DNA from 3 places in the Chelativorans sp. AA-79 genome. Region 2 is predicted to be linked to each of the others. Evidence: predicted binding sites of a transcription regulator. Region 2 holds the regulator's gene; each other region holds the start of a gene.

Region 1 (3,423 bases), on a different replicon from region 2:
TCGCGGGGCATAGACATGCCGATCGCCCGTCGCGGATTGGCCATGGGTGAAAAAGCGCTGCGGCACCACGAGGTTGAGACTGTCCTTTGCCCGCGTCATGGCGACATAGAGCAGGCGCCGCTCCTCCTCGATCTCGTCGGAGCTGCCGACGCCGAGATCGGACGGAATGCAGCCGTCCACAGTGTTGAGCACGAAGACCGAGCGCCATTCCTGGCCCTTGGCCGAATGGATGGTCGAGAGGATCAGATAGTCCTCGTCGAGCAGGGGCACGCCGGCCTGTCCGGACGTGGCGTCCGGAGGATCGAGGGTCAGTTCGGTGAGGAATCGCTCGCGGGAGGGATAGCCGCCGGCAATCTCCTCGAGCTGGAGCAGATCGGCCCGCCGCATCTCGAAATCCTCATGGATGCGTTCCAGATGCGGTTCATACCAGGCGCGAACCTGTCCGATTTCGGCCGGCCAGCCTGACGACCCGGCGCGCAGCCCGTCGAGCAGCTCGATGAGGCCCGGCCAATCGGCCTGGGCGCGGGGAGGGCAGGGGAGGCTATCAAGAGTGTTGATCGGTTCAACGCTCTCGGCAACGGCGTCGAGAGCGGTCTGTGCCGTCGCCGGCCCGACGCCTGGCAAGAGCTGCATCAATCGGAAGCCTGCCACACGGTCGCGCATATTCTGGGCAAAGCGCAGCGCGGCCAGCATGTCCTTCACATGGGCGCTGTCGAGGAATTTGAGCCCGCCGAATTTGACGAAGGGGATGTTGCGGCGGGTGAGTTCCACCTCGAGCGGACCGCTATGGTGGCTCGCACGGAACAGCACGGCCTGGTCCTTGAGCCGTATGCCGGTCTCGCGGTTCTCCAGCACAGTGTCGGCCACGAATTTCGCCTGGTCGGCCTCGTCACGAACGGTCACGAGACACGGGCGTTCGTTCGAAGCCCGGTCGGTCCAGAGGTTCTTGGTGAACCGTTCGCGCGCAAGCCCGATCACGCCATTGGCCGCGGCGAGGATCGGCTGAGTGGAGCGATAATTGCGCTCGAGGGTGACGATTTCGGCGGCCGGCGAGAACTCCTTCGGGAAATCGAGGATGTTCCTGACCGTGGCCGCGCGGAAGGAATAGATTGCCTGGGCGTCGTCGCCGACGACGGTCAAGCCGCGACCGCCGGGCTTGAGGCCGGTCAGGATCGTCGCCTGCAGGCGGTTCGTGTCCTGATACTCGTCGACCAGAACGTGATCCCAGCGGCCGCCGATCTCGTCGGCCAGCGCCGCGTCGCTCATGGTCTGGGCCCAGTAAAGCAGCAGATCGTCGTAATCGAGTACGTTCTGGATCTGCTTGGCCTCGACATAGGATGCGAAAAGCTCGCGCAGTTGCATTTCCCAACCGGCGCACCAGGGGTAGTTGGCGCGCAGGATATCCTCGAGGGGTGCCTGGGCATTTACGGTGCGAGAGTAGATCGACAGGCACGTCCCCTTCGCCGGAAACCGGCTTTCCATTTTCGAGAAGCCGAGCTCGTGCCGGATGAGGTTCATCAGATCGGCCGAGTCCTCACGGTCGTGGATGGTGAATTGCGGATCGAGCCCCAGCTCGATGGCGTATTCGCGCAGGATGCGCGCGCCGATCCCGTGGAATGTGCCTGACCAGGAGAGTGCGTCGGTCAAAATGCCGGCCTTGTCGCCGAGCACCCTGGCGCAGATGCGCTCCACCCGCTTTCCCATTTCGCCAGCCGCGCGGCGGGAGAAGGTCATGAGCAGGATCCGGCGCGGATCGGCGCCGGAAATAATCAGCTGCGCTACACGATGGGCCAACGTATTGGTCTTGCCCGAGCCCGCACCCGCTATGATCAGCAGCGGTCCTCCTACCTGGCCATCGGGCAGGCCGATACCGTGAATGACCGCGGCGCGTTGACCGTCGTTCAATTTTTCCAGATGCGCCGCATTCATTCCGTCCCGCTCCTATCACCTTGCGAATCAACGACAATCGGCCAACACTGCGCCGGCGCTACCGTCTCGTCCCCATCCGCACCGGAAAGACTCATCGCGGAGTCTGATTGACTCAATATCGGAATCGGAACAAATAATGAACATAACAGCGCCTTGTAGCGTTGCAAAGCCCTCAGGAGAACTGGACTTACGTGGCCGATCGCGCGGCAAACGCTGTCATTGCTGAGCTTCAGGAGCGCATTGCGCACTTGGACAGCGGTGCTGGCCGCGCGCGCGAGGTCCTCCCGTTCGGTGTCGCCGCGATCGACCGCCGGCTTCCGGGAGGAGGGCTAGGGTTGGGATGCCTGCATGAGGTCGCCGGCGGCGGGAATGGCGCCGTGGACGGCGCGGCCGCCGCGCTGTTCGCGGCGGGGATCGCCGCGCGTACCAAAGGCAAGGTCCTCTGGATCGTGACACGTCCCGATCTTTTTGCCCCGGCGATCGCCCAGGCAGGGCTGCCGCCCGACAGAGTGATCCATGTCGAGGCCGGTGATGAAAAGGCGTTGCTCGCGTGCTTTGAGGAAGGACTGCGCCATGGCGGTCTCGGGGCCGTGGTCGCCGAGACGGCTCGTCTTTCGATGACCGCATCCCGCCGCCTGCAGCTTGCGGCCGAAGGCTCGGACACGATCGGTCTCGCCGTCCGGCGCTGGCGGCGCCAGACCGAGGCGGGGGATTTCGGGCAACCCACGGCCAGTGTCACGCGCTGGCGGGTTTCCGTTCTGCCCTCTGCTCCCCTGCCGGTTCCCGGCCTCGGGCGTGCCCGCTGGCTGGTCGAGCTGATCCGATGCCGGGCCGGGGAAAGTGCTGATTTCGAAGTGGAGGCCTGCGATGCCCAGGGTCGTATCGCTCTTCCTTCCAAGATGGCCAATAGATCGCCTCAGAAGGAACTCGGACGGCGCGTCGCTTCCGGCTGAGGCGCCGCTCGTCCTTGTCGGCCGCACCGGCCGCCGCCGGCTGATCACCGCTCTCGATGCCAATGCGCAGGCCCTTGGCGTCAGCGTAGGCATGCCCGTCACCAAGGCCCAGGCGCTGGTGCCGGGTCTGGTCGTTCTCGATGCCGACCCAGCGGCCGACGCCGAAGGGCTCGACAGGCTGGCATTGTGGGCGTTGCAGCGCATCTCGCCCGTGGTGGCGCCCGATCCTCCGGACGGGCTGGTGATCGACACCACCGGCGCCGATCATCTCCATGGCGGCGAGGCCGCCATGCTCACCACAATTGTCGAGCGCTTCGCCGCCTCCGGCGTCGAGGCGCGGGCGGCGATTGCCGATACATGGGGTGCGGCCCATGCCGCGGCACGCTTCCTGCGCCGGTACACATCGGTCATTGCGCCGGGCGAGACAGAAGCGATGCTCCGGCCGCTGCCACTGGCGGCACTGCGGCTCGACCCCGACACGGTTGCTGGTCTGCGCACCCTCGGCTTCGAGACCATCGGAGATCTGTTGGCGCAACCGCGG
Region 2 (3,423 bases):
CGGTGCGGAGGTGGCCGCCAAGCGCAGCTATATCATGCTTGCAGTGATGCTTGCCGCGCTGATCTTCGACCGTGCTGCTCTCACCATGCGCAATGTGGCGATCGCGGCGCTCATCATCATCGCCCTGTCGCCGCACGAGGTGGTGGGGCCAAGCTTCCAGATGTCGTTCGCCGCAACCGCCGCCCTGATAGCCGGCTATGCCGTCTGGAGCGGACGTCGGAGCGGTCGCGCTTCGGCTGCGCCCCCAAACGGGTCGCTGGTCCACCGCGCGGGGCGCATGGCGCTCGGTTTCGTGATCGGCCTCGCCGCCACCTCGCTGATCGCGGGCACGGCGACGGCTCTCTACGGCATCTGGCATTTTCAGCGCGCCACGCCGCTGGCCCTGCCGGCCAATCTCGCAGCGATGCCCTTCGTCTCGACGATCGCCATGCCGGCGGCCGTTCTGGCAATGGTCGCCATGCCCTTCGGCCTCGACGGGTTTTTCCTGAAGATCATGGCGCACGCGATCGCCGCCGTGATCGCGGTTGCGAAATGGTTCTCCGATCGCACACCGATCGACGCAGTCGGGCTGATCCCGCTTCCGGCACTGCTGGCACTCACGGCGGCTCTCGTGATCCTCGTCATTTCCACCACACGGCTGAGGCTCTTGGCCCTGCCTTTCCTTGCCATCGGGATTGGGTTGCTGATGACACGGGAACTGCCTGATATCTTCATCAGCGAGGATGCCCGGTTGGTGGGTGTTGGCGGAGAAGGGGGCGTCATCGCTGTCAACCGGAACCGGCCCAACGGTTTCACCATGGAAGACTGGACGCGTTCTCTCAACGCGGAAAGGGTGCTCAAACCGGTAACGGCCGGCGCTCCTGTCGGCGGGCTGCCGGGGAACGCCTTTTCCTGCGGTGACGGACTTTGTGTCGCACAGCACCAAAGCGGAGCGGTGATCGCTCATGCGGAAAGCCCGGAAGTGGCCCGAATCGCCTGCGCGACGGCAACGCTGATCGTGATCGATGACGCGACGGCGGGAAACCCCTGCGGTGCAAACCGGGCGGTTGTCATCACCAAGCGCGAACTCGCGCGAAGGGGCAGCGCTGTCGTCGACATTCGACGCGGCGAAGCCGCTCTTCGCGCCGACATCACCTTCGCGATCGAAGAGCCATACCGACCCTGGCACGCGCACAGGACCTGGTCCAGGGCCGCGCGCGGCCTGCCGCCTTATACAAGGCGGAAAAAGGAGCCCCGGCTGGAGGCACCGCCTCCTCGTGCGTCACAGACCCGGCTCCTGTCAGTCACAGGTCGGGAATAAAGAGGGCGGGTGAATCCTTTTCCGGTCGCTGCTATAGCAACGCTCCATGCCGACGAGATTGAGCCCCGCGGCTCCATTCGCCGGCAGGGGCCCTTCTTTCAGACAGCAGCCGCTCAATAGCGGCGGATGAGGCCGACGAGCCGCCCCTGCACCTTCACGCGGTCAGGGCCAAAGATCCGTGTCTCATAGGCGGGGTTGGCCGCCTCGAGCGCGATCGATGCACCCTTGCGGCGGAAGCGCTTCAGCGTCGCTTCTTCGTCGTCCACGAGCGCCACGACGATATCGCCGGGATTGGCCGTCTGTGTCTGGCGGATAACGACCGTATCGCCGTCGAAAATTCCGGCTTCGACCATTGAATCGCCCTTGACTTCCAGGGCGTAGTGCTCGCCGCCCGTGATCATATCGGGCGGGACGCCGATCGAGTGCGTCCGGTGCTGGATGGCATCGATCGGCACACCCGCGGCGATGCGTCCCATCACCGGAATCGAGACCACACCCGTCTCGTCGTCATTGTTTGCGGCTGGCTTCGGAGCAGGCGCGCCGCGCCCCTGGCCGCCTTCGATGACACTGGGTGAGAATTTGCGCGGCGCCGCGAGCCCGGGAGCGATCGAATCGGGAAGCCTGAGCACCTCCAGAGCGCGTGCCCGGTTGGGCAGGCGGCGGATGAACCCGCGTTCCTCCAATGCTGTGATCAGCCGGTGGATGCCGGATTTGGAGGCCAGGTCGAGCGCCTCCTTCATTTCATCGAAAGAGGGCGGTATGCCGGTCTCCTTGAGACGGGCATGAATGAAAAGCAGCAACTCGTGCTGTTTGCGCGTGAGCATCTTTACCACCCGGAATCAGTCATAAACAAAACCAGAACATACACTATATGTTCGAGTTGTGTTCCGCAACAGTAAAGTGGCTTGGTATAAAAGCCCTTACCGGAGCATCAGCACCGTGCAGGACTCCCCGGCTTCGGCTGCGGGTGCATTCGGTTCGCGGACGACCAGCGCATTGGCCGCGGCGAGCGTGCTCAGCATGGAGGAGTCCTGCGTGTCGAAGGGTGCCGCGGTCAACCCGTCCGCGCTTTCCTCGACCCCCGCGCGCACATAGTCCTGCCTCTCGTCGTTCGCCTTCATCGCCTTGGTGAGGGTGGCCGTCCGCAAGTCGGGCCGGAATGGGCGGCCTGAAAGCCTGGCCACCATCGGGCGCAGGAAAAGATGGGCGCAGACGAGGCTGGAGACCGGATTGCCGGGCAGTCCCAGTACGCGCGCTTCTGCAAAGCGGCCGAACATCAGCGGCTTGCCAGGGCGCATGGCGATTTTCCAGAACGCAAGCTCCATGCCTTCCGCCGTGAGCACCGGCCGCACCAGGTCGTGCTCGCCGACGGACGCGCCGCCCAGCGTCACGATGATATCTGCACGTGCCGAAAGAGCCTTCTGGATCGCCGCAGCGATAGCGTCCTGCCTGTCCGGCACGATGCCGAGGTCCAGCACGCGTGCGCCATCGAGCCCTGCGAGTGCGCCGATGCCGAAATTGTTGGAAGCGACGATCTGGTCGGGACCCGGCACCACCTCCGGCGGCACGAGTTCGTCCCCCGTGGCGATGACGGCGACAAGCGGCCTGCGCACCACCGGCACCCGCGCATGTCCGGCGGCGGCGGCCAGCGACAGGGCTGCAGGATCGAGAAGCCGGCCTTGCGCGAGAATCGTTTCGCCCTCGCGGAAATCAAGGCCCGCGCGCCGGATGTGCCGGCCCGACGTCGCCGGCTCGAGGGCCTCGATACGGCCATTTTCAAGGGGCGACGCGTTTTCCTGGATGAGGATCGTGTCGGCTCCCTCGGGAACGGGGGCGCCGGTGAAGATGCGCACGGCTTCGCCCGGCTTTACACGGCCTTCGAAACGCCGACCGGCGGCCGATTCACCGATGACGGACAGTGTGGCGGGAGGAGATTCGATATCAGCGGCCCGGACGGCATAGCCGTCCATGGCGGAGGCGTTGAAGGGCGGCTGCGTGCGTTGGGCGTCAAGGTCGCCGGCAAGGGTGCGCCCGGCCGTTTCGGCCAGTGGCAGCACCTCGGCGGGAAGAGGCCTCATCCCCTCGAGCACGCGCGCGAGGGCTTCGTTAACGGGCAGCAGCGC
Region 3 (3,423 bases), 1.1 Mb from region 2:
GCGCCCCGTTCCGGCGCTCCGACCTCTCTTTCGAGTTCATTGGCTCCCAGGCCGAAGGCGTCATCGGACTCCTCCGGGCGGCGGGCTTCGAGACCGAATTGGACGGGAACGGCCGGGGCATCGTCAATTCGCTCCTGTTCGACCTGACGCATGCGCGCGATGCCATCGCGGCTGTGAATGCTCCGGCCGAGACCGCATTTGCCGCGGAAGAAGACCGCAGCCGCATCTCCTATGCTGCGGTGGCGCTGCAGGGCGCCAACCGCACGCTGGGCGAGCAGCTTTCCGCCGTCATCGGACTGACGATGGGGTTCAATGCGCTCGACGGCGATTGATCGAAGGACATTCCTCGCGCTCGCGGGCGGCGCGCTCTTCGCGCCGGCGACTGCCGGCGCGGCCGAGGAAGCGCTCTTCCTCGGTGCGCGGCTCAACGGCGCCAGCTACGAAGCCGCGGTGATGGACGAGCAGGGACGCGACCGGCTCGTGCTGCCGCTCGAAGCCCGCGGGCATTCCTTCGCGATAGACGCGCCGCGCCGCCGGGCCGTGGCCTTCGCGCGCTCGCCCGGCCGCTTCGCGGTCGCCTTCGACGTGGACGGCGGGACGGAGCCGCTCGCCATTGCCTCCATGCCCGGACGTCATTTCTTCGGCCATGGCGTCTTCACGCCGGACGGCAAGCTGATGCTTGCCACGGAAAACGATTTGGATGGCGGGCGGGGCGTCATGGGCATCTACGACGCCACGGACGCGTTCCGCCGCATCGGCGAGTTTCCGACAGAGGGCGTCGGGCCGCACGAGGCCGTGCTTCTGCGCGACGGGAAAACGCTCTGCATCGCCAATGGCGGCATTCTCACCCATCCCGATTATGGGGGCGCAAAGCTCAACCTCGCCACCATGGCGCCGAACCTCACCTATGTCGACGTCGCCTCCGGCAATGCGATGGAGAAGGTCTCGCTCGCGCCGGAGCTTCACCAGCTCTCGATCCGCCACATGGCGATCGACCGCGCCGGCCATGTCTGGTTCGGCTGCCAGTACGAGGGCCCGGCCTCCGACCGGCCGCCGCTCGTGGGCCGGCACCGACGCGGGCGCGAAATCGAGCTTTTCCCGGGCCCCAGGGAAATCCTGCACGGGCTGCGCAACTATGTGGGCTCGGTAGCGATCGATGCCTCCGGAAGCGTTCTCGCAACCTCCAGCCCGCATGGCGGGCTCATCGCCTTCTGGGACACGGCGACGGGCCGCTCGCTCGGACAGCAGCCGCTCGCGGACGGCTGCGGCGTGGCGCCCGCGGCGGCCGAGACGGTGCTCGCCACCAGCGGGCGCGGCGCGATCGTCATGGCCGGCCCCGCCGGCTCGAACCCCATCCGCGACGAGGGCGCGGGTCAGCCCGCCTGGGACAACCACCTGCGCCGGCTCTGGTCATATTAACGGCCCTACTTCAACCGCCTTGCCGGCTGAACCGTTGAGGCATGGATCCTCGGGTCAAGCCCGAGATGACGAAGTGGAGAGGTCTCCGCAAATCTCGAACGGTGGTGGTTGGCAGAAAGCCCATGCCGTCGTCATCCTCGGGCTTGACCCGAGGATCCATGCCTGAACATCGACACGCTACCACCGGTCAAGAGTTAAGACCTTTGGTATAGCCGCCGCCCCCATCTCCGCACCTCACCCCCGAAGCGGCCAGCGCCCCAACACATCATATTCCGAGAGCCAAAGCTTGCTGTGAACCAGGGCAAAATCCCGCGCCGTAAAGCGGATCGGCTCGATCGCCTGCGCGGGAACGCCTTCCCCGTAGAAGAGCGTCATATGCGGCGTAAGACGGTCCGACGCGCGCAAGCCGTTCTTCCGCTGGGCTTCGGCGAGCGCCTGATGGAGTTTTGTCAGCCCCTCCCCTTCGCCCAGCAGAACCAGCGGCCGCTCCTTCTTTCGCGGCGGCGCCGCAAAGCTCACGATAGACCGGAAGGTGATATCGAATGGCGGGATGAAGACCACCTTGGCCGCCTGCGTCGCCGCATAGACGATTGTGCTGCGCAGCTTCCTGTAGTCGCCAAGATGGTGCAGGGAGATGTGCAGCCGCGCCCGTCGCAGCCGCTTGCCCGCAAGGGAGTGCTCGCGGATGAAGCGGCTCCCGAACCGGTCGACCTCGACGGCGGTGACGGGATCCGGGAAGAGCATGAAGATCAGCCTCTCCGCCAATTTGGGTCTTGGCGGCAGGGGCTCCATGAAATCGAAAGCGTATTGGGCATACATACGCAAACTCCACATGCACGCATGCATCCTTTTAGAACAAATAGTGAACATTTGCAAGGTGGATTCTTCACCCGAGATGATTGCGCCCCTTCGCGCCCCCTCTGGCCTGCCGGCCATCGAGCCGAAGCTCGACGCCGGTCCCGCATCACCCTATCTGCGTGGAAGCGAGGAGAACCCATGCCGAGCGCAACCTACAGGCTTTTCGCCGAGGCCATGCGGGACCGCAAGCAGGTCATCTGCACCTATGGCGGCTATTCGCGCGAGATCTGCCCGATCATCCTCGGCCATAGCGACGGCAAGGAGAAGGCGCTGGTGTTCCAGTTCGGCGGAGGGAGCAGTAGCGGCCTACCGCCTCGGAGGAATTGGAAATGCCTGGAACTTGCCAAGGTCAGAAATGCGCGCCTTCGCGACGGCCCCTGGCATGCGGGCTCCAGCCATCGGCAGTCGCAAAGCTGCGTCAAGGACGTGGATCTCGATGTGAATCCTGCCAGTCCCTACAAGCCGAGAAGGCGGTTTGGAGCCGGCGTTTTCAATGGAATGAAGTCGGAATAGCTTATTGAGTGGGCCGGAAATTTTTGAAAGCCGCGCCCTTCGCACCCCTTTCCTCCTGAGCTTGTCGAAGCGCGGACAGGGGTGCGAAGGGACTCCATTCCGGGGACAGCCGCCTCACCCGTTGCGCATCCAGACGAGCATTTCGCCGGGCGCACGGTTGTCCCAGAGGTGATAGGGGACGAGCACCGCGCGGTCCTTTTGCCGCTCGGGCGGGGTTTCGCGATAGAGCCCCTCGCCCCAACCTTCAGCCGTCTCGCGCAAAGCAGGCAGTTCGATCGCCACCGCACCGGGAATATCGGGCATGGCCTTCTCACGAGCCTCTTCCTGCCCGTCCAGAATGATGGAATTGAGGCCCGGCCCGTTGTCCACGGCCTCCGCGCAGTAGACAAGAGGGCCGCGCATGACGGCCACGCGACCGGCATCCTGCCGCACGCGGGGATCGGCCCAGACCGCGCGGGCGGCAAGCGGCAGGTGAAGCTCCAGCCGGTCGCCATCCCGCCATTCCCGCTCGATGCGGGCATAGCCATGGGAGATCAGTTGGGAGAGGTCGACAGCCCTGCCATTGACCGCAAGCGTCGCGCCCTTCGCCCAGCCGGGAATGCGCAGCGAAAGCGCGAAGCGCGCGGGCCGGTC

The links. The regulator LexA, encoded in region 2, represses DNA repair genes until DNA is damaged. The targets are predictions, from matches to a motif close to TGTTCNNNNTGTGTTCNG.
Region 1: PVE73_RS26685 (damage-inducible protein) is a predicted target of LexA. The motif match lies at 2,055-2,072, and genes of this name have one in related genera.
Region 3: PVE73_RS19165 (2'-5' RNA ligase family protein) is a predicted target of LexA. The motif match lies at 2,271-2,288, and genes of this name have one in related genera.

The regions. Positions count from the first base shown of each region.
Region 1 is NZ_CP120362.1:154,697-158,119, forward strand. It holds gene PVE73_RS26680 (ATP-dependent helicase) at 1-1,929, opposite strand, end outside; gene PVE73_RS26685 (damage-inducible protein) at 2,121-2,882, shown strand; gene PVE73_RS26690 (DNA polymerase Y family protein) at 2,797-3,423, shown strand, end outside.
Region 2 is NZ_CP120361.1:2,765,372-2,768,794, forward strand. It holds gene PVE73_RS13440 (ComEC/Rec2 family competence protein) at 1-1,300, shown strand, start outside; gene lexA (transcriptional repressor LexA) at 1,414-2,124, opposite strand; gene glp (gephyrin-like molybdotransferase Glp) at 2,221-3,423, opposite strand, start outside; gene moaC (cyclic pyranopterin monophosphate synthase MoaC) at 3,407-3,423, opposite strand, start outside.
Region 3 is NZ_CP120361.1:3,900,371-3,903,793, forward strand. It holds gene PVE73_RS19155 (imelysin family protein) at 1-332, shown strand, start outside; gene PVE73_RS19160 (DUF1513 domain-containing protein) at 313-1,419, shown strand; gene PVE73_RS19165 (2'-5' RNA ligase family protein) at 1,654-2,238, opposite strand; gene PVE73_RS19170 (hypothetical protein) at 2,416-2,790, shown strand; gene PVE73_RS19175 (beta-L-arabinofuranosidase domain-containing protein) at 2,905-3,423, opposite strand, start outside.